3 regions of the Bradyrhizobium sp. USDA 241 genome follow, and region 1 is predicted to be linked to each of the others. Evidence: riboswitches for the same ligand, from Rfam matches in the RefSeq annotation. Region 1 holds a riboswitch; each other region holds the start of a gene.
The links. A riboswitch is a leader RNA that binds a small molecule or an ion and turns the genes downstream of it on or off. The one in region 1 is predicted to bind cobalamin.
Positions count from the first base shown of each region.

Region 2: it holds a riboswitch for cobalamin, as region 1 does, so the genes downstream of both, ABIF91_RS30770 (energy-coupling factor ABC transporter permease) here and ABIF91_RS00565 (ribonucleoside triphosphate reductase) in region 1, are expected to answer to the same signal.
Region 3: it holds a riboswitch for cobalamin, as region 1 does, so the genes downstream of both, ABIF91_RS30705 (DUF1636 family protein) here and ABIF91_RS00565 (ribonucleoside triphosphate reductase) in region 1, are expected to answer to the same signal.

Region 1 covers NZ_JBMGPZ010000001.1:96,144-98,401, forward strand. Annotated here, with positions in the region: gene ABIF91_RS00565 (ribonucleoside triphosphate reductase) at 1-1,283, opposite strand, end outside; cobalamin riboswitch at 1,392-1,603, opposite strand; gene ABIF91_RS00570 (hypothetical protein) at 1,564-2,142, opposite strand; gene ABIF91_RS00575 (short-chain fatty acyl-CoA regulator family protein) at 2,234-2,258, opposite strand, start outside.
Region 2 covers NZ_JBMGPZ010000005.1:1,868,207-1,870,464, reverse strand. Annotated here, with positions in the region: gene cobF (precorrin-6A synthase (deacetylating)) at 1-653, opposite strand, end outside; gene ABIF91_RS30770 (energy-coupling factor ABC transporter permease) at 700-1,377, opposite strand; cobalamin riboswitch at 1,415-1,633, opposite strand; gene cobA (uroporphyrinogen-III C-methyltransferase) at 1,679-2,258, opposite strand, start outside.
Region 3 covers NZ_JBMGPZ010000005.1:1,854,510-1,856,767, reverse strand. Annotated here, with positions in the region: gene cobW (cobalamin biosynthesis protein CobW) at 1-611, opposite strand, end outside; gene ABIF91_RS30705 (DUF1636 family protein) at 608-982, opposite strand; cobalamin riboswitch at 1,076-1,295, opposite strand; gene cobO (cob(I)yrinic acid a,c-diamide adenosyltransferase) at 1,335-1,970, shown strand; gene ABIF91_RS30695 (cobyric acid synthase) at 1,983-2,258, shown strand, end outside.

The DNA.
Region 1 (2,258 bases):
GCGCAATTAATGGTAACCACACCAATAGAGCCGGTCTGCTCAGCGCTGCCGAACAGGCCGTTACCGCGCTTGAGCAGCTCGGTGAGATCGAGCTGTAGTCGGCAGCACATCGAGCGGATCATGTTCGGCTTGAGCTCGGAATTGATGAAGTTCTGGAAGTAGGGCAGGCCGTATTTCGCCGTCATCTCGAACAGGCGATCAGCGTTATCGCTCTCCCAGGGGAAATCCGCAGCGATGTTGTAGGTCGGGATTGGAAAGGTGAATACACGGCCCTTGGCGTCACCTTTCGTCATCACCTCCATATAGGCGCGGTTGATCATGTCCATTTCGGACTGCAGGTCGCCATAGGTGAAATCCATCTCCTCTCCGCCGATCACCGGCACCTGATCGCGCAGGTCCTCCGGGCAGGTCCAGTCGAAGGTGAGATTGGTGAAAGGCGTCTGCGTACCCCAGCGCGAGGGGACATTGAGGTTGTAGATGAGCTCCTGGATCGATTGCAGTACGTCGCCGTAGCTCAAGCCGTCCCTCCGGATGAACGGCGCCATATAGGTGTCGAACGAACTGAAGGCTTGCGCGCCCGCCCACTCGTTCTGCAACGTGCCGAGGAAATTGACGATCTGCCCGACCGCACTCGACAGATGCTTCGGCGGGCCGGCCTCGACCTTGCCGGGCACGCCGTTCAGTCCCTCGGTCAAGAGCGTGCGCAGCGACCAGCCGGCGCAATAACCGGCGAGCATGTCGAGGTCATGGATATGGATGTCGCCTTCACGATGGGCGCGGCCGATCTCCGACGGGTAGATGTGCGACAGCCAGTAGTTGGCGACGACCTTGCCCGAGAGGTTCAGGATAAGGCCGCCCAGCGAATAGCCCTGGTTGGCGTTGGCATTCACGCGCCAGTCGGTACGTTCGAGATACTCGTTGATGGAAGCGGCGACATCAACCATCGCCTTGTGGTCCTGGCGCGCCTGTCCGCGTTTCTCGCGATAGACGATATAGGCGCGCGCAGTGGCGAAATAGTCGGCCGCGATCAGCACCTGCTCGACAATATCCTGTACCTCTTCAATTTGCGGCGTTGCACCGGCGAAGCGGTGCGCGATGACCTTGATAGTCTCTCCCGTGAGCCGGCCGGCCGCCTCGTCGTCGAACTCGCCGGTCGCCCGTCCCGCGCGGGCGATCGCAGAACGGATCTTGCCGGCATCGAACACAACCGTGCCGCCATCGCGTTTGACGATCGAGCGCGGCAATGCGGCTTGCAACGAATTGCTTTGACCCAGACCAGACATCGGCATCCCATATGGGTTGGGGCAAGGCCGAGGTAGGCGCATGCGGAAAACGAGCCGCCCTCAGCGGCCGATTGCCGGCAAAGCGACCACCGGGACACCCCGCCCGAGGACTCTGTTGTTGTCGCGGCAGGTCTCCTGGCTCGCGGGTTATTGCTGCTGTCTGGCCTTCCCGACGCGGAGATTTTGCGCCAGTGACTCTGTCGACAGCGGCTCGCCGCTTACAGTTGCGGGGGCAGCGCCGGCTTTGGCTTTCGGCCGTACCGGCTTCCCTCTTAGCTCTCTATCTTGCGATTCGAGAGACCGTGACAGCTACATCTAGCTGCCATATTTGATTGTGTGTCAACAGGTAGTTTATTGCAGCGGAAGTATAGAGCCAGTCATGGGTTCTCGTCTTCGTTGCGCCACGCGTCGATTGTCTCGGGCTGCCTGGCCAGCGCCGCGATTTTTGTGGCCGGATGGAGCGCCGGCCACGGCGAAACGATCCGGACCCGGATTGAGGAAGCCGTCCGTCCTTGGTCCAGCGGCGGCGCTCGCGCGATGTAATCCCAAGGATTTCTTCAACGACACGCGGACGCAGCCGTTCCTGTCGAAAGGCATCGAGCGCAGCATCGACCGCAAGAAGATCGGAAAGCTCGTCGATGGCCTGCGGCGCGATGGTCGTGCAGATCGCTTCGCCCTGGGTCGACGTCTTGAACCGGCGGCGCCGAAGCAAACCGGCCACACGCCACCGCGCCTCGATCGCTCTTCGCCGCGATCCGAGGGTCAGCTCTGCCGTGGGCCCGAACGTCAATGAGACGCCGTTTGAAGAATGCAAAACTGCGAGATAGCGGCAATACGGATTGGAATCGCTCGACGTCATTGTAACACAGGCTTCCGGAGACGTTCACAGTCTCCCGCGGCACATTGCTGCGGTCAACTCACAGCGTATGGCGCAGGCGCTGCGGTTTTCGTCAACCTGCAGGGCACGTCCGGCGG
Region 2 (2,258 bases), on a different contig from region 1:
AGTGCGCCGGACATGATGATCTGGTCGGGCATGCCGAGATAGGCGCCCCACCAGATATGAAGCCCCGCTGGATCAAGCGACTGGAACGCCGTGCCGCCGTCGAGCATCACCACCACGGTATCGACACCTTGCGGCCAGCCGTCTTCACGCAAGCGCCGCCCCGTCGTGACCAGGAACGGCTCGCCGATGTCGTTGAGCGGCAGCGCATGCGCCGCGCACAGCGCCTGGATCGAGGTGATACCGGGCACGACTTCGATCTTCGGCAACGGATTCAAACGCCGTGCAATGCGCAGCGAGGAATCGTAGAGCGACGGATCGCCCCAGATCAGCAGCGCAACCTTGCCGTCACCTTCGAGATGCCTCGCGATCGTCTGCGACCAGGTCGCGGCAACCGCATCGTGCCAATCGTCTACGCCCTTGCGGTAATCGGCTTCACCGGTGTCGCGCACGGGAAGATCGAATTCGGCGATGGCTGTCTTGTCGCTGGTGAGCACGTCCGCGCAGATCGTTCGCCGGAGATCTGCGAGATCGGACTTTGCAGCCCCCTTGCGCGGGATCAGGACGAGATCGGCCGCGTTGATGGCAGCGATCGCGGCGCGCGTGAGCTGCTCGGGATCGCCGCAACCGATGCCTATCAGGGAGAGCGTGAGCATCGCGAGCGCGACGGGCGGCAATCAGGGCCGCCCTTTCGCTTGTCTCTCAGGCGCCGTTGTGCAGGCGCGGAGTGACGAGGCCGGGCGCGGTGACGCCGCGCAGCGACTTCGCCAGCGCCAGCACTGCGAGGTCTGCCAGCGGCTCGATCACGATGACCAGCGCGTAGGAGGCCGCGAAGGTCGCGATGTTGGCGAGGTTGCTCATGGCAAAGCCGGAGCCGTAGAGCGCCCAGAACGCCACCCAGGCGACAACACCCGCTTGATAAGTCGTCGACAGCGCCAGCGCCTGACCGTACTTCAGATCGACATAGGCGGTGTTACGCGAAATGATGCGCGTGGCGATGGCCTGGATCGCGAACAGCGGCACCAGCAGCGTGGTGACGTTCATGCCGTATTGCGGCAGGTCAGCAGGCTCGAACAACAGACCCTGGAGCAGCAGGCCAAATGCGAGGCCGAAGGCGGCGGGCGCAGCACCAAAGAGCAGGAACAGGGTCGAGCCGAGGATGAAGTGCACTTCGGAGACGCCGACCGGGAAGTGCGGCAGGACCTGGAAGAAGGTGAAGACGAGGCCCGTGGTGGCCAGCGTGCGCGCGGCGAACGAGCCGACGCCCTGCGTGCGGACGGTTTCGGCCGCCAGCTTCAGCGCAACGCCGCCTGCGGCGATGCCGGTTGCGTAACTCAGTACGAGCTTGGCGCCCGTGACGATTCCCGGTTCGATATGCATGGCTCAATTCCTTCCTGCCGTCACACCCGACGGCCTTGGCCTCAAAACGTGCAGGGCCGGTCTCCTGGCTCGCGGTTCACTGGGTTCTCCGGCCTTCCCGAACCTTGCGGCCCAGTGGCGATTCGGAGCCCCTCACCGCTTACAGTCGCGGGGGCGGCTGGGGTTTTGGGCGCCGCAACTGGGTCCGCCCACCCCCATTCCCGATTATGCTCCGGCGCTTTGCGCCGCGTCGAGCACCATGCCCCTCCTGTGTGCGCCTTTCGCGAGCCGGGCGTCAAGAGGCGAAGGGCGACCGCCGCCGTCATGACGGATAATCCCCTGCCAGCGCGCCGAACAGGATCACGGCCGCCGTGGACGCGGCGCCGCCCCGCGCAAGCTGCTCGGCGAGCTCGGCGATTGTGGTGCGGACGAGCCGCTCGTCGGGACGGCCGAGGGATTCGGCAAACAGTGCGGGCGTGTTCGGAGCGAGGCCCTGCGCGATCAATTTCGCCGCCAGCGTCGGAAAGGTGCGCCGGCCCATATAGACCACGGTCGTGGCCTCGGGATCGGCCAGCGCCGCCCAGTTCAGGTTGGACGGCAGCTCGCCGCTGACATCGGCCCCCGTGATGAACTGCACCCGGCGGGAGGTATGCCGACGGGTCAGGGGAATGCCGGCCTGGGCGGCGGCGACACAGGCGGATGTGACGCCGGGAACGATCTCATAGCCGATGCCGGCTTCGCGCAGCGTTTCCAACTCCTCCTCGAGCCGGCCGAAAATGCCGGCATCGCCGGACTTCAGCCGCACCACGCGCGCGCCTGTCGCGGCATAGTCGACCAGGAGACGGTTGACGTGGTGCTGCTTGGTCGAGGGCCGCCCTGCCCGTTTTCCCACCGCGACGAGA
Region 3 (2,258 bases), on a different contig from region 1:
TCGGCGGTGATCGCCGCCCTGGCGGCTTCGATTCCAGTCGCACCGGCGAGATCCGCCTTGGTCAGCAGCACGATGTCGGCGCAGGCGATCTGGTCCTCGAACACTTCCGACAGCGGCGTCTCGTGATCGAGATTTTCGTCCGCCGCGCGCTGCGCTTCGACGGCAATCGGGTCCGGCGCGAAGCGGCCGGCCGCAACAGCCTCGGCATCGGCCAGCGCGATCACGCCGTCCACCGTGATGCGCGAGCGAATCTCGGGCCAATCGAACGCCTTCAGCAGCGGCTTCGGCAGTGCCAAGCCCGAGGTCTCGATCAGGATGTGATCGGGCCGCACCGGGCGCGCCAGCAATTTCTCCATCGTCGGAATGAAATCGTCCGCGACGGTGCAGCAGATGCAGCCATTGGCGAGCTCGATGATGTTCTCCTCCGGACAGTTCGCATCGGCGCATGACTTCAATATCTCGCCGTCGACGCCCTCGCTGCCGAACTCGTTGACGAGCACGGCGAGTTTCTTGCCATTCGCATTGGCGAGCAGATGCTGGATCAGCGTGGTCTTGCCGGAACCGAGAAACCCCGTGACCACCGTGACGGGGATTTTTGCGAGCGAGTTCATTCAGCGGCCTCCGGCACGACGGCAATGGGGGGAATGCGGGCAAGCGACTGCTTGCGGAATATTTCCGGCCTGCTGCGCCACGGCACGAGGCCATCCGGCGCCGCCGCATAGGCCGCCGCGCCCGCGACCACGTCCTGCGCATTCGTCTCCGACAGGCGGCCATAGACATAGCACCAGCGGCCGGGCGCGCTGAGCGCGACCGAGCAGCCCTGGCTGCAGGCCGACAGGCATTCGACGGGAACCACAGTGACGCCGTCGGGCACGCCGGCGTCGAGGATCGCACCATGCAGGCGCTTGCCGGGCGTCGTCTCGCCCTCGCCAAGCGTCTGGCCGGCGCGGCAGGTGATGCAGACGTGAAGTGTGACGGTCATCGCCTCTTCCAGGATAATCAGCGGGAGGCGAGAGGCACACGGACCCTGACTCGAGAGGCCGTTTCCCCGTCGCGGAACACCCCGTCCGCCGGCCCAAAACTCTTCGCGCTGGCAGGTCTCCCGGCTTGCGGAGCAGGGCTTTGCCCTTCGATCCCCGCCTTCCCGATTCCCGCGGGAATCAGTGGCTTCGGGCATCTCTCCGGTCACGGTCGCGGGGGCGGCTGCATTTTGGACCCAAATCCTGCCGATTCGGACCCTATCGCATTCCCTCTTCGCCTGTCATAGGACAGGAACCAACGCCGGGCCACCATTTGCCCGTGGCTGCCACTTGTCAAGCCGAAGGACTGGACCGATGACGCCTGAACCGGACACCCGAACGGGCGAGGAAACCGACGCCCGGCACGCCCAGAAGATGGCGAAGAAGAAAGCCGCCCGCGACAAGATCATGGCGACCAAGAGCGGCGAAAAGGGCCTGATCATCGTCCACACCGGCAGCGGCAAGGGAAAATCCTCCTCGGCCTTCGGCATGATCGTCCGCTGCGTCGCCCATGGCCTGCCCTGCGCGGTCGTGCAGTTCATCAAGGGTGCCTGGGACACCGGCGAGCGCCGCCTGCTCACCGGCCATTTCGGCGATCTCTGTCAGTTCCACGCGATGGGCGAAGGCTTCACCTGGGAAACGCAGGACCGCGCCCGCGACATCGCCGCCGCGCGCGCCGGCTGGGAGAAGGCCAAGGAACTGATCCTCGATGAGAGCTTGCGCATGGTCGTGCTCGACGAGATCAACATCGCGCTGCGCTACGATTATCTCGACATCGCTGAGGTGGTCGACTTCCTGACCACGCAGAAGCCGCCGATGACGCATGTCGTGCTCACCGGCCGCAACGCCAAGGACGAGCTGATCGAGATCGCCGACCTCGTCACCGAGATGACGCTGGTCAAGCACCCGTTCCGCTCCGGCATCAAGGCGCAAGCCGGCGTCGAGTTCTGAGTCTCTTCGGCGATGACGCGCGCATTGATGATCCAGGGAGCCGGCTCGGACGTGGGCAAGTCGCTCATCGTCGCCGGCCTTGCGCGCGCCTTCACGCGGCGGGACTTGCGCGTGCTGCCGTTCAAGCCGCAGAACATGTCGAACAACGCGGCCGTCACCGTCGATGGCGGCGAGATCGGCCGCGCCCAGGCGCTCCAGGCGCTCGCCGCCGGCGTCGAGCCGCATACCGACATGAACCCGGTGCTGCTGAAGCCCGAGACCGATGTCGGCGCGCAGGTCATCGTTCAC